DNA from 4 places in the Streptomyces sp. NBC_01176 genome. Region 4 is predicted to be linked to each of the others. Evidence: riboswitches for the same ligand, from Rfam matches in the RefSeq annotation. Region 4 holds a riboswitch; each other region holds the start of a gene.

Region 1 (5,138 bases), 5.4 Mb from region 4:
CATGGTCCGCAACACCTACATCTATCCGCCGAAGCCGTCGATGCGGATCATCTCCGACATCTTCGCCTTCACCTCCCAGCGGATGCCGCGCTACAACTCCATCTCCATCTCCGGGTACCACATCCAGGAGGCGGGCGCGACGGCCGATCTGGAGCTGGCCTACACGCTCGCGGACGGCGTGGAGTACCTGCGGGCCGGACAGGAGGCAGGGCTGGACGTGGACGCGTTCGCTCCCCGGCTCTCGTTCTTCTGGGCGATCGGCATGAACTTCTTCATGGAGATCGCCAAGATGCGGGCCGCCCGGCTGCTGTGGGCCAGGCTGGTCAAGCAGTTCGACCCGAAGAACGCCAAGTCGCTTTCCCTGCGCACACATTCCCAGACGTCGGGGTGGTCCCTCACCGCGCAGGACGTGTTCAACAACGTGACGCGCACGTGTGTGGAGGCCATGGCCGCCACCCAGGGCCACACGCAGTCGCTGCACACCAACGCCCTCGACGAGGCGCTCGCCCTGCCCACCGACTTCTCGGCGCGCATCGCCCGCAACACCCAGCTGCTGATCCAGCAGGAGTCGGGCACGACGCGGGTGATCGACCCGTGGGGCGGCAGCGCGTACGTGGAGAAGCTGACGTACGACCTGGCGCGCCGGGCCTGGCAGCACATCGAGGAGGTCGAGGCGGCCGGCGGCATGGCGCAGGCCATCGACGCGGGCATCCCGAAGCTGCGTGTGGAGGAGGCCGCGGCCCGCACCCAGGCCCGGATCGACTCGGGCCGTCAGCCGGTCATCGGCGTCAACAAGTACCGGGTCGACAGCGACGAACAGATCGACGTCCTCAAGGTCGACAACTCCTCCGTACGGACTCAGCAGATCGAGAAGCTGCGGCGGCTGCGCGCGGAGCGCGACGAGTCCGCGTGCCAGCACTCGCTGCGCGCGCTGACGGCGGCCGCCGGGGGCACCGGCAACCTGCTGGAGCTGGCGGTGAACGCGGCCCGTGCCAAGGCCACCGTCGGTGAGATCTCCGACGCTCTGGAGAAGGTGTACGGGCGGCACGCGAGCCAGATCCGTACGATCTCGGGTGTGTACCGCAACGAAGCAGGCGAGTCGCCGTCCGTGGAACGCACCCGCACCCGGGTGGACGCCTTCGAGGAGTCCGAGGGCCGCCGGCCGCGCATCCTGGTGGCCAAGATGGGCCAGGACGGCCACGACCGCGGGCAGAAGGTCATCGCCACCGCCTTCGCCGACCTCGGCTTCGACGTGGACGTCGGCCCGCTGTTCCAGACCCCGGCCGAGGTGGCACGGCAGGCCGTCGAGGCCGACGTGCACATCGTCGGGGTGTCCTCGCTGGCCGCCGGGCACCTCACCCTGGTCCCGGCGCTGCGGGAGCAACTGGCCGAGGAGGGGCGCGAGGACATCATGATCGTGGTGGGCGGGGTGATCCCGCCGCAGGACGTGCCGACCCTGCTGGAGATGGGCGCGGCGGCCGTCTTCCCGCCCGGAACGGTGATCCCGGACGCGGCGTACGACCTGGTGGAACGGCTGGCCACCGGTCTTGGACACGGCTGAGGCCCATGGCGATCGACCTCGACTCCTATGTGAAGGGCGTGCTCGACGGGAAGCGTGCGTACATCGCACGGGCCATCACCCTCGTCGAGTCGACCCGGGCCGACCACCGGTCCCTGGCGCAGGCCCTGCTGACCGAGTTGCTGCCGCACGGCGGCAACGCCCGGCGCATCGGCATCACCGGGGTGCCCGGTGTGGGCAAGTCGACCTTCATCGACGCGCTCGGCACGATGCTCACCTCGCTCGGGCACCGGGTCGCGGTGCTCGCCGTCGACCCCTCGTCGACCCGTACGGGCGGTTCGATCCTGGGTGACAAGACCCGGATGGAGCGCCTGGCGGTGGACCCCGCCGCTTTCGTACGCCCCTCCCCCACCGCCGGCACCCTCGGCGGCGTGGCGAAGGCGACACGGGAGTCGATGGTGGTGATGGAGGCGGCGGGCTACGACGTGATCCTGGTGGAGACGGTGGGCGTCGGCCAGTCGGAGACCGCGGTGGCGAACATGGTCGACTCCTTCCTGCTGCTCACGCTGGCCCGCACCGGCGACCAGTTGCAGGGCATCAAGAAGGGGGTCCTGGAGCTCGCGGACGTGATCACCGTCAACAAGGCGGACGGCCCGCACGAGCGCGACGCACGTTCCGCGGCACGGGAGTTGGCGGGCGCCCTGCGTCTGATGCACCCGGTGGACGCGGCCTGGACTCCCCCCGTGCTGAGTTGCAGCGCCCGGGAGTCGACCGGCCTGGACACCGTCTGGGAACGTCTCGAACAGCATCGCGTCCTGCTCGACTCGACCGGCCGCCTCGCCGCCAAGCGCCGCGACCAGCAGGTCGACTGGACCTGGACGATGGTCCGCGACGAGCTCCTCGGCCGGCTGCACGCGGATCCGGCGGTACGAGCCCTCACGCCTTCCCTCGAACGGCAGGTCCGGGACGGGGAGTTGACGGCCACGCTGGCGGCGGAACGCATCCTGGGCGTGTTCGGCGGCGCCGCCGACTGACTCGTCGCGCCACTCCGCCCGTCCACGACGGGGCCCGGCACCGTGTCCCTCGGGCGGACACGGTGCCCACCCGTGCCTCCTCGGACGGATCCTGCCGAGCCGTGGGCGACCGCGGCCAGTGTCCCATGTCACCGTCCGCGATGTGAGCCGCTCCCCGCACAAGGCCGCGTCGCCCTCTAGGGTGGCCGGTGCAGCTGGTTCGCCCCGTCCGCCAGGCGGGATGCGTCGTAAGAGGGAACCCGGTGGGAATCCGGGACTGCCCCGCAGCGGTGAGTGGGAACGAACGCCGTCATACGCACTGGGCCCGACCGGGTCTGGGAAGCGACGGCCAGTAGGTGGTGGCCCTTCGGGGAGACCGCGCCCGCGAGTCCGAAGACCTGCCCGTTGCCCGCGCGTGACCGTTCGCGCGCGGACATCCCGGTGACCTCGTGGGCGGGTCGGCGTACATACCGGCGGACGGCCGCGCCTCCTGGCGCGGGTCGACTCCGCCCGGTTCGTCACCCCTTCGCGCTCACGTCCCGCCGCCGGGATCTCAGGGAGACATCTCGCGAAGGAGATTTCCGTGACAGCCAAGCCCGCAGCCGCGGCAGCACGGTCCACCGTGTACGGCTACCCCCGTCAAGGCCCGGACCGTGAGCTGAAGAAGGCGATCGAGGGCTACTGGAAGGGCCGGACCACCGCCGCCGCCCTCCGGGAGACCGCCTCAGGTCTGCGCCGTTCGAACTGGCGCCACCTGGCGGAATCCGGCATCCACGAGGTGCCCACCGGCGACTTCTCGTACTACGACCACGTCCTCGACACCACTGTCATGGTCGGTGCCGTCCCCGAGCGGCACCGCAAGGCCGTCGAAGCCGACCCGCTCGACGGGTACTTCGCGATGGCGCGCGGCACCCAGGACGTGGCGCCGCTGGAGATGACCAAGTGGTTCGACACCAACTATCACTACCTGGTGCCGGAGTTGGGGCCGGACACGGTGTTCAGGACGGACTCCGCCCAGCAGGTCGGGCAACTCGGGGAGGCGATCGCCCTCGGTCTCGCCGCCCGGCCCGTCCTCGTCGGTCCGGTCACCTATCTCCTGCTGGCCAAGCCGGCGCCCGGTGTCGCCGCGGACTTCGAACCGCTGACTCTGCTGGACCGGCTGCTGCCCGTCTACGCCGAGGTGCTCGCCGACCTCCGCGCGGCGGGAGCCGAGTGGGTGCAGCTCGACGAGCCCGCCCTGGTCCAGGACCGTACCCCCGCCGAACTCAGCGCCGCCGCACGCGCCTACCGCGGCCTCGGCAGGCTGACCGACCGGCCGAAGCTGCTGCTCGCCTCCTACTTCGACCGCCTCGGCGACGCCCTGCCCGTACTGGCCAAGGCCCCGGTGGACGGCCTCGCGCTGGACTTCACCGGCGCGGCCGCCGCCAACCTCGACGGCCTGGCCGCCGTCGGCGGACTGCCCGGAAAGCGTCTGGTGGCCGGTGTGGTCGACGGCCGCAACATCTGGGTCAACGACCTGGAGAAGTCCCTCGGCACACTCGGCACCCTGCTCGGGCTCGCCGACCGGGTGGACGTCTCCGCCTCCTGCTCGCTCCTGCACGTACCGCTCGACGCGTCCGCCGAACGGGACATCGACCCGCAGATCCTGCGCTGGCTCGCCTTCGCCCGCCAGAAGACGGCGGAGATCGCCGTCCTCGCCAAGGGCCTCGCCCGGGGCACCGGCGCCATCGCCGCCGAACTGGCCGCGAACCGGGCCGACCTCGCCTCCCGGGAGTCCTCCGTGATCACCCGTGACAGCGCGGTACGGGCCAGGGTCGCCGCGGTCACCGCCGCCGACGGCCACCGCTCCCAGCCGTACGCCGAGCGGGCCACCGCCCAGCGCGCCGGCCTCGGGCTGCCGCTGCTGCCGACCACCACGATCGGCTCGTTCCCGCAGACCGCGCGACTGCGCACGGCCCGCGCCGACCTGCGGGGCCGCCGGATCGACATCGACGGGTACGAGGAGCGGGTCAGGAACGAGATCCGCGAGGTGATCTCCTTCCAGGAGGAGGCCGGTCTCGACGTACTGGTGCACGGCGAGCCGGAACGCAACGACATGGTGCAGTACTTCGCCGAACAGCTCACGGGTTACCTCGCCACGCAGCACGGCTGGGTCCAGTCGTACGGCACCCGCTACGTCCGTCCGCCGATCCTGGCCGGCGACATCTCGCGGCCCGAACCGATGACGGTGCGCTGGACGACGTACGCCCGGTCGCTCACCACCAAGCCGGTCAAGGGCATGCTCACCGGACCGGTCACCATGCTCGCCTGGTCCTTCGTCCGCGACGACCAGCCCCTCGGCGAGACCGCCCGCCAGGTCGCACTCGCCCTGCGCGACGAGGTCGACGACCTCGAGGCGGCCGGCACCCCGGTCATCCAGGTCGACGAACCCGCGCTCCGCGAGACGCTGCCCCTGCGCGCCGCCGACCGCGCCGCCTACCTGGAGTGGGCCACCGAGGCGTTCCGTCTCACCACCGGCGGTGTACGGCCGGAGACCCAGATCCACACCCACATGTGCTACGCCGAGTTCGGTGACATCGTCCAGGCCATCGACGACCTCGACGCCG
Region 2 (5,138 bases), 3.6 Mb from region 4:
GCATCCTGCGCGGCTCCTCGAAGCCCTCGCCGGTGAGCAGCACGGTGTCGGAGAGGAACCGGGCCAGCTCGGTGAGGTTCTCGGGACCGCCCTCGACCAGATAGCGCAGCGCCTCGGCCACCACACCGGCCGGCACCGACGACTCGGCCATCAGCTCGGCGTCGGGGACGGTCTCGCCGCCGAGGAGGACGGTCGGGACAGCGGACGCCTTGAGGACGGCGAGCCCGTCCTCCCAGGCACGCTTGCCGCCCAGCAGCCGGACGACGGCGACGTCCGCGCCCTCGACGAGCCGGGGGAGCTCCTCGCCCACCTCCACCCGGGTCGGGTTGCCGATCCGGTACGAGGCGCCGGAGGCCCGGGCCGCCAGCAGATCGGTGTCGGCGGTCGACAACAACAACACTGTGCTCATGCGGGCGCTCCCGGTGGAATGAAAGGCAGTCCTTGCGGCGCGCCCGACTCGATGAGCCGCCACAGCGCGTCCGTGTCCGCGTGTTCCTCGATCAGATCGCCGAGCCGGTCGAGCTGCTCCTCGCGCAGCGCCCCGAACGACGTGTCGGCGGCCGGTACGAAGCGGCGGCCCGCGGCGGCCGCCACCTCGCGCAGAAAGGCACGCCGGAAGCCGTCCGACTCCAGCGAGCCGTGCCAGTGGGTGCCCCAGACGGCACCCACGCGGCACCCGTCCAAGAAGGGCTCGCCACCGGTCACTTCGGCGACGCCGTGATGGATCTCGTACCCCTCGACGTGTTCGCCGAGCGCCTCGCCGGCCGGGCGGCCGAGGGTCTTCTCGCGCGCGAACCGCACGCGGACGGGGAGGAGTCCGAGCCCGTCGACCTGGCCGGCCCGCGACTCGACCTCGTCCTCGATGTGGTCCCCGAGGAGCTGGAAGCCGCCGCAGATCCCCAGCACCGGGCGGCCCTCGGCGGCCCGCCGGGCGAGCGCGTCCGCGAGGCCCCGCTCGCGCAGCCACGCCAGCGCCTTCACGGTGCCCCGGGTCCCGGGCACGACGACCAGGTCGGCGTCGGCCAGTTCCGCGGCCCGGTCCACGAACCGCACGACGACGCCGGGTTCGGCGGCCAGCGCGTCCACGTCCGTGAAGTTGGACATCAGCGGGACCGCGCAGACGGCGACGCGCAGGACGTCCTCGCCGGCGGGTTCGGCGACCGCCGACTCCCGCACGGCACCGCGCAGCGACACACGCAGGCCGTCCTCCTCGTCGATCCCGAGGCCGTGCCGGAAGGGCAGGACTCCGTACGTACGGCGTCCGGTGAGGTCCTTCAACATGTCGAGCCCGGGTTCCAGCAGGGACACGTCGCCACGGAACTTGTTGACCAGGAACCCGGCGACGAACTCCTGGTCCTCGCGGGACAGCAGCGCGACCGTCCCGAAGAACGAGGCGAACACGCCTCCGCGGTCGATGTCGCCGACGACGAGCACGGGCAGCCGCGCGTTGCGCGCGATCCCCATGTTCACGATGTCGGTGCGCCGCAGATTGATCTCGGCAGGACTGCCGGCCCCCTCACAGATCACCGCGTCATACGTGCCCCGCAACTCGGCGAGGCAGTCCAGCACGGTGCCCAGGAGCTGTTGCTGCCGGCCGCCGTGGTAGCCGCGGGCGCTCATCTCGCCCACCGGCCTGCCCATGAGCACGACCTGACTGCTCCGGTCGCTGCCCGGCTTGAGCAGGACGGGGTTCATGAGCGCGGTCGGTTCCACCTGGGCGGCCTGCGCCTGCATGGCCTGCGCGCGCCCGATCTCCGCGCCCTCGCGGGTCACGAAGGAGTTCAGGGACATGTTCTGCGCCTTGAAGGGCGCGACCTTGACGCCCTGCCGCACCAGCCACCGGCAGATCCCGGCGGTCACGACGCTCTTGCCGGCGTCGGAGGTGGTCCCGGCGACGAGGAGACCGCCACTCATGTCGTACGCCCCTTCGTGAGAGGTCCCTTGGTGAGCAGCCGTCCGGCCAGCAGTCGTCCCGCGGCGCTCACGCCGAGGGCGAGCCAGCCGACGCGCCGCGACAGCCGTACGGCCCGTTCGATGTCGCCGACGCGCACGGCACGCCCACCGTCGTTGAGGACGGGCCGGTGCTCGACGCGGCCGGCGTACGAGAGGGTCCCGCCGAGCCGCACCCCGAGCGATCCGGCGAACGAGGCCTCCACGGGCCCGGCGTTGGGGCTCGGGTGCCGGCGGGCGTCGGTGCGCCAGGCGCGCGCCGCCCCGCGCGGGTCGTCGCCGGCGACGGTGGCGAGCGCCGCGGTCAGCCGTGCTCCCGGCCAGCCCGCGACGTCGTCGAGGCGGGCGGAGGCCCAGCCGTAGCGCAGGTACCTGGCGGATCTGTGCCCGACCATGGCGTCGAGCGTGTTCACGGCGCGGAACGCGACCAGTGCGGGCACACCGCCGACCGCTCCCCACACCAGGGCGCCCACCACGGCGTCGGAGGTGTTCTCGGCGACGGACTCGACGACGGCGCGCGCGATGCCGTCGCGGTCCAGTGCCTGGGGGTCGCGTCCGCACAGGTGCGGCAGCCGCGCGCGGGCGGCCCCGACGTCACCGGCGTCGAGCGCGGCCCCGATGGCCCGCGCCTCGCGCCCGAGGGAGGTGCCCCCGAGGACGGCCCAAGTGGCCGCGGCGGTCAGGGCGATGGAGGCGGGACGGGAACGACGTACGCAACGGCTCGCGAGCGCGGCGAGCGCGCCGGCGCCCCCGACGCAGACGGCTGTGTGCAGCGCTCCCCATCCGCGGTGGTCCCGCCACAGCATCCGCTCCACGGCTGCCGCGGTCCGCCCGAACGCGGCGACCGGATGACCCCGGTGGGGATCGCCGAGCAGCAGGTCGCCGAGAAGGCCGGTGGCGGCGCCGTACGCGAAGACGCGATCGGCACGCACGGGGTCAGCCCGCCGTGGGGTGAAGTGGAACCCTCGTACTCATCAAGACCCGCAACGGGCAGCCGCGCATGGCGATATGTCCTCACTCAGGGTGTCCGCGCCCTGGTTCGACGAGACCGGCGGTGAGAGTTCCTGGCTCCCGGGGAGTTCCTTCCCCGGTCACAGTGGCGGGACCGCGCCGGATTCACACCGGCTTCCTCTTCTGTCGCCGTACTTGGCTCCGGCAGTCCACCACGGGTTGCAGGACCCGTCAACTTGCCGTTGACCTGCGAGGGGAGAGTGTGCGAAGGCCCACATGGCGCGGGGCGGGGGTGGACGTGCGCGTGGGGTGCGGGACGGCATACGCGTGGGGTGCGGGACGGCGATCCGTCCCGCACCCCACGTGAAGTGATGCCCGTTTCAGGCTGTTTGCCGGGGCACGGTCACCCGTGCGCGGTCACTTGCCGACGATGAGGAAGATCCCGTACGCCACCGCCGCCGCGCACGCGGCGAAGCAGATGTACGCGCCGGTGACCGCGAGAGCGGCCGAACCGCCCTGGGCGGACGCGGACTCGCGCTTGGTGAGACCGACGATGCCGAGGGTGAAGAGGCCGACGAGGGCCACGGTGACCACGAGGCTGACTCCGAAGACGGAGCCGAGGGCTGCCCAGTCGATGTTCATGCTGTTCTGTCCTTACACCGTGGCCGGGCGGGTGGGCTCCGCGTCCGGGGACGGGATGGTGGTCTTCAGTTCACCGGACAGGTCTCCGGTGACGGGGCCCGCGGGGGGCGGGGTGACCGCGGCCATCGCGGTGGTGACGATGCCGGCCGGCTCGGCGGCGGCCTCGTTGACGTTGTCGACGGTGACCGGCTGACGGCGGGACAGCCTCCAGATGACGCCGGCGCCGACGACCAGCAGCGCGCCGGTGAGCACGATGCCCCAGGTGCCCTGCTTGGTCAGGAACTCGGCGGCGGCACCGGCCAGACCGGCGGCCGGCAGGGTCAGGCCCCAGGCGACGAACATCCGGGTCGCGGTCGACCAGCGGACGACACCGCCCTTGCGGCCGAGGCCCGAGCCCATCACGGCACCCGAGCAGACCTGGGTGGTGGAGAGGGAGAAGCCGATGTGCGAGGAGGCCAGGATGGCCGTCGCGGCGCTGGTCTGGGCGGCGAAGCCCTGCTGCGGCGCGAGGTCGGTCAGACCCTTGCCCATCGTGCGGATGATGCGCCAGCCGCCCAGGTAGGTGCCGAGCGCGATGGCGGTACCGGCCGAGACGATGACCCAGGTGGGAGGGTTCGAGCCGGGGGCGATCACACCACCGGTGACCAGGGCGAGGGTGATGATGCCCATCGTCTTCTGCGCGTCGTTCGTGCCGTGCGCCAGCGAGACCAGGCCGGCCGAGGCGATCTGGCCGGCGCGGTAGCCCTTGGCGGTCGCCTTCTGGTCGGCGCGGTCGCCGATCCGGTACGTCAGCCGGGTGGCGAGCATCGCGGCGAGTCCGGCCACGATGGGCGCGGCGACCGCGGGGAGCAGCACCTTGGTGACGACGGTCGAGCCGTTCACCGACGACCAGCCGGCCGACATGACCGCGGCGCCGATCAGGCCGCCGAACAGTGCGTGGGAGGAGCTGGAGGGCAGACCCAGGAGCCAGGTCAGCAGATTCCAGAGGATGGCGCCGACGAGCGCCGCGAAGATCACTTCGGTGCGTATGCCCTCTTCGTTGATGAGACCGCCGGAGATCGTCTTGGCGACCTCCACGGAGAGGAACGCACCGACGAGATTCAGCACGGCGGACATGGCCACCGCCGTCTTGGGCTTCAGAGCGCCGGTCGAGATGGTCGTCGCCATCGCGTTGGCAGTGTCGTGGAAACCGTTCGTGAAATCGAACACGAGAGCGGTGACGATCACGATTCCGAGGAGGAGCGTGATGTGTTCCATTTACCCAGGCTTCTGTTTGACGTCAGTGGCAGGTGGACCGTAGGCAACCTGAGTGAACGGAAGATGAACTGAGGCGGGCTTAGGGGTGTATCGAACCACGGATCGCCCCTCCGCTTGCGCCGGTGTGGTTGGCGGAGGGGTGGCCCGTGGTTCGAACGAAGGCGGAATATCGGGCTCCGCTAGCCCTTCGCGAGCCTTTTCAGCCGGGCCATGGATCCGTGGAAGAGATTCTGGTCACCCGGCAGGGTCCCGTTGTTGTCGTACTGCCAGAACGTCCAGGACGACCAGCCGCCCGGCAGGGCGCCCGCGTCCGGGGTGTCGTAGCGGGCCAGCCAGAG
Region 3 (5,138 bases), 3.3 Mb from region 4:
AAGCGGCGGTCTCATCGCAGGTTGGCGCCGGCAGACGGAGCCATCCGCAGCCAAATCGGCTGCCAAGGTCAGTACCGGCCCGGTGCCTGGAGCAAGTCGCTGCGGCTTTTGGGTGTGTTGGGTGATCGCGCCAACCTTTGCTGACGCTCATCTGTTTCGACGCGAATTTCAGTACGGATGGTGCGGGGGTTCGCGGTGGGAGAAGGAAACGGGAAACAGCATCGATTGCCTCCGGCGCGGGGACCACACCCCACAGCCGTCGCCCTACGGATCGGCTCGAATCACCCCGCGCGCATCCGTACCGCCCGACGTAGGAGCCTTACTGTTCCTCACAAAGCCGTTGGACGTGGCGATGGGTGATCAGGCAGACGGCGAGTCCGAGGAACGCTTCGTGGATGTCGTCGCGGCGTTCCCAGCGGATGCGCAAGCGGCGAAAGCCGTGAAGCCAGGCGCCGCCAGCACGTCAGCCCCGACCCGAAGCCCAGCTCCTGAGGCAAGTACTCCCACTGGATGCCGGTGTGCAGGACGAAGAGAATCCCGCACAGTGCTTGCCCGTTCGGCACTCGAGGTCTGCCCTCGACCAGCTTCGGTGCCGGCATGGGCACCAACGGTTCGATGAGCGACCACAGTTCATCCGACACGATCCACGGCCGCGACTGACGTTTCCCCACGACCAGACCGACGAGCAGACAAGCCCACAGTCACGCGATCAGCAGCTTTTGTTAGAGCCAGTAACGGAGCGGGGAAATCGCAGGCGCTGCCCACGTGGGAGCGCCGATCGTTTCGTGGCAGGCAACGCCGTGAAGGAGATCAGAACTCACGCTGGTCGAGTCTTTTCACCATGGCTTCGTTCTGCCGCACCAACGCGGGCAGGGACTGGTAGTCGAGTTGGTCGATGACGCGGTCAGGGGCACTCGCCAGGTGCCCCTGGCCGGGATAGGCGGCCTGGAGGCGCTCTTGTCCTTCCGGGGTCAGGGAGGCCACATTGCCGCGGCCGTCGCCCTGGCAGCGTCGCTTGACCACCTGTCCCCGCGCCTGGAGCATCTCCACGATGCGGGTGATACGGCTGGGCGACAGCGCGCTGGCCGCGGCGAGGTCGGCCATCCGTAGTTTCTGGTTGTCGGCTTCGGAGAGGTTCATCAGGACGACGTACTCGGTGAGTGTCAGCCCCGTGGACCGCAGCAGGTCGTTATCCATGGAGCGCGGCAGAGCGACGACGAGACACGTCAGGGCGCGCCAGAAGCGTTCTTCGTCGGCGGTCAGCGGGATCACGTCTCTCAACGCGCGTAGACTTTACGTGCTTCCGCAAGCAAGCTCAAAGAGTGTCCAGGCACCAGTTTCCCCGGCAGTCTTCGGTGGAACGGTCGCGCGCGGATCGGCCGGGTCCGCGCCGCGGCCGACTGGCCCCGGTGGCTTTGGACCAGGAGCGCGAGTGCGCCGTGCAGGCACGCCGAGTCCGATCAGCCGCTCCTACTCCTCGGGAGTCAGCGCCACCGCCTCGCGGCCACCGAGTCTGACGTGCCGCGGTTGCGTTCGCCCGGGCCCTCCGCCCCCTGTCCCTCGCTGTCGCCCTCGTCGCTCCTGTGTAATCGGGGAGTCATAGGAGTCGTTCACCTGTTGGCAGGTCGTGGATTTCGGGAGAACGCGCAGAGGGCCCCCGGACGGTTCCGGTGGGCCCTCTGCACGTGACAGCCCGCTGATGTCTCAGCGGGCTTCTCGGTACGTCAGCACTGCGTGAATGCGTCAGTTCGGTACGGGAGTTGCTCCCGCGGACACGGCCGCCGCCGGCCGCGGGGCCAGCAGACGCTGTGCCAACTCCCCGAAGACCAGACCGAACCCGGTCCACAGGGTGAGCTGGATGGCGAGGGCCGAGGTACGGAACCGCCACAGCAAGGTGGCCGGGAAGTCCTTCGGGACCTCGTTGATGACCGGAAGGAACTCGTACGCGATGCCGATCACGAGAGCGAAGAAGACGATCGCGGCGACGGTCGCGTACCAGGTGCCCCAACGGGGTGCGAGCCACTTGCCCAGGATCACGGCGGCGATCGCGAGCAGCACACTGAGCACCATCATCAGGAAGTACAGCGTCGTGCGCTTGCCGATGGTGTCGGGGTCGCCGACGGACGGCGGGTTGGCCGGGTACTTCAGGAACGGCACGACGTACACCGCGAGCAGCGCGCAGCCGGACAGCAGCAGCGCGGTCGCGCGCGGGCTGAAGCGGCCGACGCGGCCGAGTGCGAAGCAGTACGCGAGGGCGGCGATGCCGCCGAAGGCGACGCCGTAGATCAGTACGCCGGTGGCGAGGCCGCCGGTGGACTGAAGGCTACGGCTGACGATCTCCACCTCGTGCCCGTGTGCCGGGGCGTGGGCCTCTTCGAATCCGATGGCGTCGTCGACGCTGGGCTCGCCCAGGAAGTAGGCGACGACGAGGGCCAGCACACCGGCGGCGAGGCCGGCGAGCATGCCCCGCACGAGAAGGTTTCTGACGGTTGCGGAGTTCATGGGTGCGCGGTGTCCCTCGTCAGTGGCAGGGGAAGCCGAGGAGGTGGCGGGCGTCGTGCACCCACTCGTGGACGTCCTCGCCGGAGACGACGGAGGTGGCGCCCTGCTCGGCGCCGACGAAATAGAGCAGGACCAGCATCAGGATGCCGAAGAAGACCGCCCAGGGGACGATCGTGCCGATCGGCAGCTTGGCGGGGATCGGGGTGGCTGTCGGCGGAGCGACGGTCTGCGCCATGGCAGGACCTCCTCGGGAGTTCGCGTCCCATCTCGGTGGTGCACAGGACGACGGCTGCGGGTCTGACTTGCGAAACCCCCTGAGGAGAGGCCTCGTTCACAGTGGCGCGACCGTGCCGGATTTCCACCGGCTTCCGCCATGCCGTCGTCGATATCGCACTGACCGTACCGCGTGTCGGGTTCATGGCCAAGACCGTCCCGGCTGCCGTGATCTTCGTCTCGCCGGGTCACACGGCCGGTGTGACCTGTGGGTCAGTGGTGGGTGCGGGGTGCCGGTCGCTCCTCGGCGAAGGCGCTCCTGCCCTCCTTCCGGTCGGTGGTCGCGAACACCGCGTGGACCGGGGGCCGTTCGGAGCGGACGCCCTCGGTGAGCGTCGTCTCGAAAGCGCGGGCGACCGCTTCCTTCGCCCTCTCGGCGACCGGCGGCGACATGCCCGCCACGGTCCCGGTGACGGCGTCCGCCGACGCGGCGCGTCCGACACCCGAGCCGGCCGCCGTCCTGAGGGAGCCGCCGACCAGGCCCTGGCCGCGTTCACGGTGGCCCGCCTTGGCCACGTCGGCGGCCGTGGAGCCGCCCGTCTGCCCCAGCCCGGTGAACGCGACGGCCCTGCTCACCAGGGCGCCTCCTGCGTGGTGTCGGGTGCGGCGAGGCCGAGTTCACGCTCGCCGAGCGGGGCGAAGAAGCGTGCGACGTCCGCGTCGGTGACCTCGGCGAGCGTCGACGGCGACCAACGCGGGTCGCGGTCCTTGTCGATGACCTGGGCCCGGATGCCCTCCACCAGGTCGGGTTGGGTGAGCGCCGCGCAGGAGACGCGGTACTCCTCGTCGAGCACCTTCTCCAGTGAGCCGGGCCGGCGGGCTCCGCGCATGGCGGCGAGGGTGACCTTGAGGGCGGTGGGTGACTTGCTGAGCAGCGCCTCGGCGGCCTCCTTGGCCGCGCTGTCACCGTGATCCAGCAGGCGGCCGACGATCTCCTCGACGGTGTCGGCGGAGTAGCAGGCGTCGATCCAGCGCCGTGCTTCCGCGAGGCTCCCGGGCGGCGCGGGCATGACGTGGCGGCCCAGGACCTCCCCTACCGGCGCGTGGGCGAGGTCCTGGACGAGTCGTGGCAGGGACTCGGACGGCACGTAATGGTCGGACAGCCCGCACAGCAGGGCGTCGCCCGCGCCGACCGGCACTCCGGTCAGCGCCAGGTGTGTGCCGAGTTCGCCGGGCGCGAGGGCGAGGAGATAGGTGCCGCCCACATCCGGGACGAAGCCGATACCGGTCTCGGGCATCGCGATCCGGGAGCGCTCGGTGGCGATCCGTACGCTGCCGTGTGCGGAGACACCGACGCCGCCGCCCATCACGATGCCGTCCATCACGGCGACATACGGTTTCGGGTAGCGCGCGATACGGGCGTTGAGCCGGTACTCGTCGCGCCAGAAGGCCTTCGACGCCGTGCCGTCCCCGTTCCGGGCGTCGTCGTGGATGGCGCGGATGTCGCCGCCCGCGCACAGGCCCCGCTCCCCCGCGCCGGTCACGACGACGGTCTTCACGGCCGGGTCGTGTTCCCAGTCCGTGAGCGCGGAGTCGATGCGGCGGACCATGGTGTGGGTGAGGGCGTTGAGCGCCCGGGGCCGGTTGAGGGTGAGGTACGCGGCGTGCCCCTCGGTGCGCAGGAGCACGGGGTCGTCGGCGCCGGTGACCGCCCGGGAGTCGTGGGCGCCGGTCATCCGAACGCCTCCGTCAGGCCGCGGGTCACGATAACGCGCATGATCTCGTTGGTTCCTTCCGGACTTTGGTGGACACGGGGGTCTCGGACGATCTTCTCGGTGCCATGGTCGCTCAGGCGGCCGTACCCGCCGTGCGGTTGCCGTGCGCGGTCGACCGCGGAGTACCCGGCGTCGATGGCAATCGCTTGGCCCTGACGCGAAGGCGGGGTGCTCGCACATCGCCGCGGTCCGGAGCCCCGGCCGCCGGCGGACCAGCGCGCGGGTGACGGGCGGTTCGGCGGCCCTGCCCGTCGGCCTGGGCGGCCGCAGCCGTTGCGGACACCCTCGTCCTCGCGGCCGAGCAGTCGGTCGCGGGCAACCTGACACCGCACATGCGACGCCTCGGTCCCGCCGCGCACAGCATCTCGACACCGACACCGACACCGTTTCGACACCGACACCCGTGTCCGCGGTCCGGAACGAGGTGGGGCGTCGCCGTACTCACTCCTCGGACGGAGCGGAGACTCCCGGCCGGCCCGGGCGGAGCGCGTCGTCATCGGGGAGCTATGCGCTCCAGCACCCGGGCGGCCGCGGCGATGTCGCATCCCTCCAAGCGGGAGAAGATGTGCCGCCGCACACTCGCGAGATTCGTGGGCCAGGCCTGCTCAAGGTGGGTCCGTCCTGAAGCCGTCAGGGAAGCGAGCCACC
Region 4 (5,138 bases):
GATGCACTCGTACACGCCCGCGATGGACGCGATCGTCGCGGTGGGGGCGATGGCGAGCAGGAGCGAGTTGCGCATGCCGACCGCGGCGATGCGCTCCCGCAGCGCCGCCCAGCGCTCCGGCCAGTTCAGCTCGACGGCGAAGTGGTCGGGGTGCAGCACACCGCGGGCGGTACGGGTCTTCTCCCAGGCCGGCAGCGGACCGTTGCGCTCGGCGAGGTCGGCGGAGGCCTCGTAGGCGGCGAGCATGATGCGCTCGGCGATGCGGGTGGAGAGCGCGCGGGCGGCGGGCGAGTCGAAGGGCAGACGCAGCTTGAAGAAGACGTCCTGGAGGCCCATCGCGCCGAGGCCGACGGGGCGCCACTTGGCGTTCGACCGGCCCGCCTGCTCGGTCGGGTAGAAGTTGATGTCGACGACACGGTCGAGGAAGGTGACGGCGGTACGGACCGTCTCGTCCAGCCGTGCCCAGTCGAGGTCACCGGTCGTCGTGTCGACGAACGCGCCGAGGTTGACCGAGCCGAGGTTGCAGACGGCCGTCTCCCCGTCGTCCGTGACCTCCAGGATCTCGGTGCACAGGTTCGAGGAGTGCACGGTGTGGCCCGGCTCCGCCGTCTGGTTGGCCGTGCGGTTGGCGGCGTCCTTGAAGGTCATCCAGCCGTTGCCGGTCTGCGCCAGGGTGCGCATCATGCGGCCGTAGAGGTCACGGGCCGGGATGGTCTTCTTCGCCAGGCCCTTCGCCTCCGCCGCGCGGTACGCCGCGTCGAACTCGGCGCCCCACAGGTCGACCAGACCGGGCACGTCGGAGGGGGAGAAGAGGGACCACTGCGCGTCGGCGTCGACCCGGCGCATGAACTCGTCCGGGATCCAGTGCGCGAGGTTCAGGTTGTGCGTACGCCGGGCGTCCTCGCCGGTGTTGTCCCGCAGTTCCAGGAACTCCTCGATGTCGGAGTGCCAGGTCTCCAGGTAGACCGCGGCGGCGCCCTTGCGCCGGCCGCCCTGGTTCACCGCGGCGACCGAGGCGTCGAGGGTCTTCAGGAACGGGACGATCCCGTTGGAGTGCCCGTTCGTGCCGCGGATCAGTGAACCGCGGGAGCGGATGCGGGAGTAGGACAGCCCGATGCCGCCCGCGTGCTTCGACAGGCGCGCGACCTGGTGGTAGCGGTCGTAGATGGAGTCGAGCTCGTCCAGCGGGGAGTCGAGGAGGTAGCAGGACGACATCTGCGGGTGCCGCGTACCGGAGTTGAAGAGCGTGGGGGAGGAGGGGAGGTAGTCCAGCCGGCTCATCAGGCCGTAGAGCGCGGCCACTTCGTCGACCGACCGGGCCGTGTCGTCCTCCGCGAGGCCGGACGCCACCCGGAGCATGAAGTGCTGGGGGGTCTCGATGACCTTGCGGGTGATCGGGTGCCGGAGCAGGTAGCGGCTGTGCAGGGTGCGCAGGCCGAAATAGCCGAAGCGGTCGTCGCCCGCGGTGTCGATCAGCGCGTCCAGCCGGGCCGCGTGCAGATCGACGAAGTCGGCCGTGCGGTCGGCGATCAGACCCTCGCGCCGGCCCGTGGTGATGGACTCGGAGAACGTCGTGACGCCCTGCGAGGCGGCCTCCTCCGCGATGCCGACCGTCAGCAGCCTGGCGGCCAGCCGCGAGTACACGGGGTCCTCGGAGATGAGGCCCGCGGCCGCCTCGGTGGCCAGCTCGCGCAGCTCCGCGTCGTCCGCGTGCGTGGACCGGCCGCGCAGGGCGGCGGCGGCGACCCGGCCCGGGTCGGCGCCGGGGAGGTCGGCGGTGAAGTCGGTCAGGGTACGCAGCAGCGTGGTACCGGGACCGTCCGTCTCCACCGGGGCCCGCTGCGCGGACTCCGCTTCCACCGGGGCCTGCTGGGCGGAAACTGAAACCGGGTCGGCTGGCGCGATGGTCACTTGGGGCTCTCCCTCGCTCGGCACGGGGCCTGGCGGAGGGCAGCGGGACACGCGACTCCGTTACGGGTACGCGTGCGTCCACCGGCCCATTCCACGAGGCCCGGACGTCGTCGGCGCCCGGCCGGCTGGCCGGGGCACGCTGTCGGCAGGTCCTCGGACTGAAGCCCGTGCGCGAATGCGCACAAGTACACCGTTGCGGGACAGTTCCGGATTCGCACCGGATTCCCCTGCGACGACAGCGAGCATGAGCATACATCTAGTGCCGGGCTGAGGAAGCACCCCCACATGTTGTGCCGTGTCGGCTTCGGGGGGCGCTACGGAGTGTGCCCGAGGGTCAACTCGTAGGTGAGGAGGAAGATGTCGTCGAGGTGCGGAACCGGGTTCCAGTCGCGCTCGGGGGTGCGGGTGAAGCCGAGGCGTTCGTAGAGGCGGTGGGCGGCGCGCATGGTGCGCTGGGTGGACAGCACCACGCGCGCGCAGCCCCCGGTGGCCCGTGCGCGGTCGACGCAGGCGCCCACGAGGGCCGTTCCCGCACCCCGGCCGCGGGCCTCGCGGGCGACGGCGAGCATCCGGATCTCGGCCTCGCCGGGCCGCGCGATGTCGGCCATGGGCCCGCCCCGGGGGACGAACGTCACGCCGCCGAGGATCCGTTCCCCCTCGACCGCGACGAGCACCTCGGCCGCGGCGGCCCGCTTCGCGACGTCCCGCAGCTCTCCGAGATACGGGTCGCTCTCCCCGTAGTCGAGCAGCCCGTCCCCGAGATAGGTCCGCACGGTGATCTCGCCGACGCCGGGGTACTCCTCCGGCCGCGCCGGCCTGATGACGATGTCCATGCCGGGAGTGTGCATCAGGGACACGGCGACGGGCCGCCGGATTTTCCTCCGACGGCCCGCTCGCCGCTGCGCTGTCCCGGGGCGCGCCCGGCCGTTCCCGCCCGACGGGAACCGTCGGACGCGGTCCAGGACGTGTCGCGGAGGTCCCGCCTGCCTCGCGACGTCCGGCAGGCCCTAGTGGCCCGCCTCCGCGGTGGCGGGGGGCAGTTCGACCTGGACTCCCGGGTCGCCGGCGTCCGCCGTGTAGTCCGCGGGTGACGTCTCGTCCACGCCGTCGGGCGCCTTGAAGGCCCGCAGGGCGAAGGTGAGGACGACGGAGACCACCACGTTCATGACGAACGCCGTCAGGCCGATGTATCCGATCTCCCCGATCCCCGGGATCTCCTTCGAGCTGCCGCCGAAGTGCGCTTGCGTCGGTGAGGCGACCCCGTAGGCGGCGAGCGTGCCGTAGAGCATGCCGACCGCCCAGCCGCCGAGCAGCGCCCAGCGGTGGAACCAGCGGGTGAACAGACCGCCGACCAGGGCCGGGAAGGTCTGCAGGATCCAGATGCCGCCCAGGAGCTGGAAGTTGATGGCGACCGTCTTGTCCATCGTCAGGACGAAGACCAGCGCGCCCACCTTCACCAGGAGCGAGACCAGCTTGGAGACCTTCGTCTCCTGCTGCGGGGTCGCGTCCGGCTTGATGAAGTCCTTGTAGATGTTGCGGGTGAAGAGGTTCGCGGCCGCGATGGACATGATGGCCGCGGGGACGAGCGCTCCGATGCCGATCGCGGCGAAGGCCACCCCCGCGAACCAGTCCGGGAACATGTCCTCGAAGAGCTGCGGGATGGCGAGCTGGCCGTTGGTGACCTTCACGCCGGCCGCGATCGCCATGAAGCCGAGCAGGGCGAGCAGGCCCAGCATCAGGGAGTAGAGCGGCAGGATCGTGGTGTTGCGCCGGATCACCTCACGGCTGCGGCTGGACAGCGTCGCGGTGATCGAGTGCGGGTACATGAACAGGGCGAGCGCGGAGCCGAGCGCCAGGGTGGCGTAGGTCCACTGCCCGGCCTGGGCCGGTACGATCCCGCCCGCGCCGGCCGCGGCGTACTTCTCGCTCGCCGAGTGGAAGATCTCGTCGAACCCGCCCAGCTTGATCGGGATGTAGATGATGGCCACCGCGATCACGATGTAGATCAGGGTGTCCTTCACGAACGCGATCAGGGCGGGGGCGCGCAGGCCCGAGGAGTAGGTGTACGCGGCCAGTACGCCGAAGGCGATGAGCAGCGGGAGGTCCTTGACGAACCAGTTCGTGTTCTCGCCGCCGCCGACGCCCATCACGTCCAGCACGGCCTGGATGCCCACCAGTTGGAGCGCGATGTACGGCATGGTCGCGAGGATGCCGGTGACGGCCACGGCGAGGGACAGACCCTTGGAGCCGAAGCGCCCGCGTACGAAGTCCGACGTCGTCACATAGCCGTGCTTGTGCGAGACGGACCACAGGCGGGGCAGGAACGTGAAGACCAGGGGGTAGACCAGGATCGTGTACGGCACGGCGAAGAAGCCGGCCGCGCCCGCCGCGTAGATGGCGGCCGGTACGGCGACGAAGGTGTACGCCGTGTAGAGGTCGCCGCCGAGCAGGAACCAGGTGACCCAGGTGCCGAACGACCGTCCGCCCAGGCCCCATTCGTCGAGGCTGTGCTCGTTGTCGGCCTTGCGCCAGCGCGCGGCCAGGAAGCCCATGACCGTGACGGCCACGAAGAAGATGATGAAGACGGTGAGTGCCACGCCGTTCACGCCGTCGTTCATGCGTCGGCACCGCCCTTCGTGGTGGCGCGGGCGCGCTGGTCACGCTGCCACAGCTGGTACGCGGTCACGGTGAGGACGGTCGAGAGGAGCACCCACAGCATCTGGTACCAGTAGAAGAAGGGGATGCCGATGAAGGTGGGGTCGACCTTCGCGTACGAACCGACCCACAACATGGCCACGAACGGGGCGATCAGGCAGAGGGCGATCACCACGCGGACCGGTGTCACCACCCGGACCGGTCTCACCACCGGTGGTTTCGCTTCCGGCACGTCTGACATGGGCGGCTCCGTCCCCTCGCTGGTCACCTGTGCAATGCGCAGGAAATCTAGGCGACGGTTCCGCTTTATGGAACCCCATCCCGGGCGGTGGATGTGGAGGGTTGGTGTGCGGGAGCGCGGGCGGAGCGGCCGGTGAACTCCCGTACGGGGCCGGGCATCGCCCCGACGGCCCGGAGCGGCGCCGGCCGCGTCGCGAACCGATTCCGCCGCGCCCCGGCCGGGACCGTGCCTCGAACGTGAACGCGAAGTGGTACGGCAGGTCGTCCGGGGTACCGCCGGTCCCCCGGACCTCGGGGGACCGGCGTCTCAGTCCTGCGGGCGCTTGAGCCTG

What was found. Region 4 has a riboswitch for cobalamin ahead of OG199_RS15880 (ribonucleoside-diphosphate reductase subunit alpha). Riboswitches for the same ligand answer to the same signal wherever they lie in the genome.
Region 1: it holds a riboswitch for cobalamin, as region 4 does, so the genes downstream of both, metE (5-methyltetrahydropteroyltriglutamate--homocysteine S-methyltransferase) here and OG199_RS15880 (ribonucleoside-diphosphate reductase subunit alpha) in region 4, are expected to answer to the same signal.
Region 2: it holds a riboswitch for cobalamin, as region 4 does, so the genes downstream of both, OG199_RS31585 (cobalamin biosynthesis protein) here and OG199_RS15880 (ribonucleoside-diphosphate reductase subunit alpha) in region 4, are expected to answer to the same signal.
Region 3: it holds a riboswitch for cobalamin, as region 4 does, so the genes downstream of both, OG199_RS01480 (CbtB-domain containing protein) here and OG199_RS15880 (ribonucleoside-diphosphate reductase subunit alpha) in region 4, are expected to answer to the same signal.

The regions. Positions count from the first base shown of each region.
Region 1 is NZ_CP108600.1:9,143,418-9,148,555, reverse strand. Features, by position in the region: gene scpA (methylmalonyl-CoA mutase) at 1-1,561, shown strand, start outside; gene meaB (methylmalonyl Co-A mutase-associated GTPase MeaB) at 1,567-2,553, shown strand; cobalamin riboswitch at 2,782-2,932, shown strand; gene metE (5-methyltetrahydropteroyltriglutamate--homocysteine S-methyltransferase) at 3,116-5,138, shown strand, end outside.
Region 2 is NZ_CP108600.1:7,294,143-7,299,280, forward strand. Features, by position in the region: gene cobN (cobaltochelatase subunit CobN) at 1-409, opposite strand, end outside; gene OG199_RS31580 (cobyric acid synthase) at 406-1,914, opposite strand; gene OG199_RS31585 (cobalamin biosynthesis protein) at 1,911-2,882, opposite strand; cobalamin riboswitch at 2,988-3,131, opposite strand; gene OG199_RS31590 (hypothetical protein) at 3,319-3,543, opposite strand; gene OG199_RS31595 (inorganic phosphate transporter) at 3,556-4,800, opposite strand; gene OG199_RS31600 (lysozyme) at 4,980-5,138, opposite strand, start outside.
Region 3 is NZ_CP108600.1:425,801-430,938, forward strand. Features, by position in the region: partial or broken gene OG199_RS01465 (transposase) at 447-599, opposite strand; gene OG199_RS01470 (MarR family winged helix-turn-helix transcriptional regulator) at 811-1,272, opposite strand; gene OG199_RS01475 (CbtA family protein) at 1,744-2,502, opposite strand; gene OG199_RS01480 (CbtB-domain containing protein) at 2,522-2,737, opposite strand; cobalamin riboswitch at 2,775-2,915, opposite strand; partial or broken gene OG199_RS01485 (enoyl-CoA hydratase) at 2,989-3,198, opposite strand; gene OG199_RS01490 (enoyl-CoA hydratase/isomerase family protein) at 3,348-4,451, opposite strand; gene OG199_RS01495 (acyl-CoA dehydrogenase family protein) at 4,448-5,035, opposite strand; gene OG199_RS01500 (MarR family transcriptional regulator) at 4,984-5,138, opposite strand, start outside.
Region 4 is NZ_CP108600.1:3,733,145-3,738,282, reverse strand. Features, by position in the region: gene OG199_RS15880 (ribonucleoside-diphosphate reductase subunit alpha) at 1-1,911, opposite strand, end outside; cobalamin riboswitch at 2,038-2,193, opposite strand; gene OG199_RS15875 (GNAT family N-acetyltransferase) at 2,226-2,744, opposite strand; gene mctP (monocarboxylate uptake permease MctP) at 2,919-4,529, opposite strand; gene OG199_RS15865 (DUF3311 domain-containing protein) at 4,526-4,807, opposite strand; gene OG199_RS15860 (GntR family transcriptional regulator) at 5,114-5,138, opposite strand, start outside.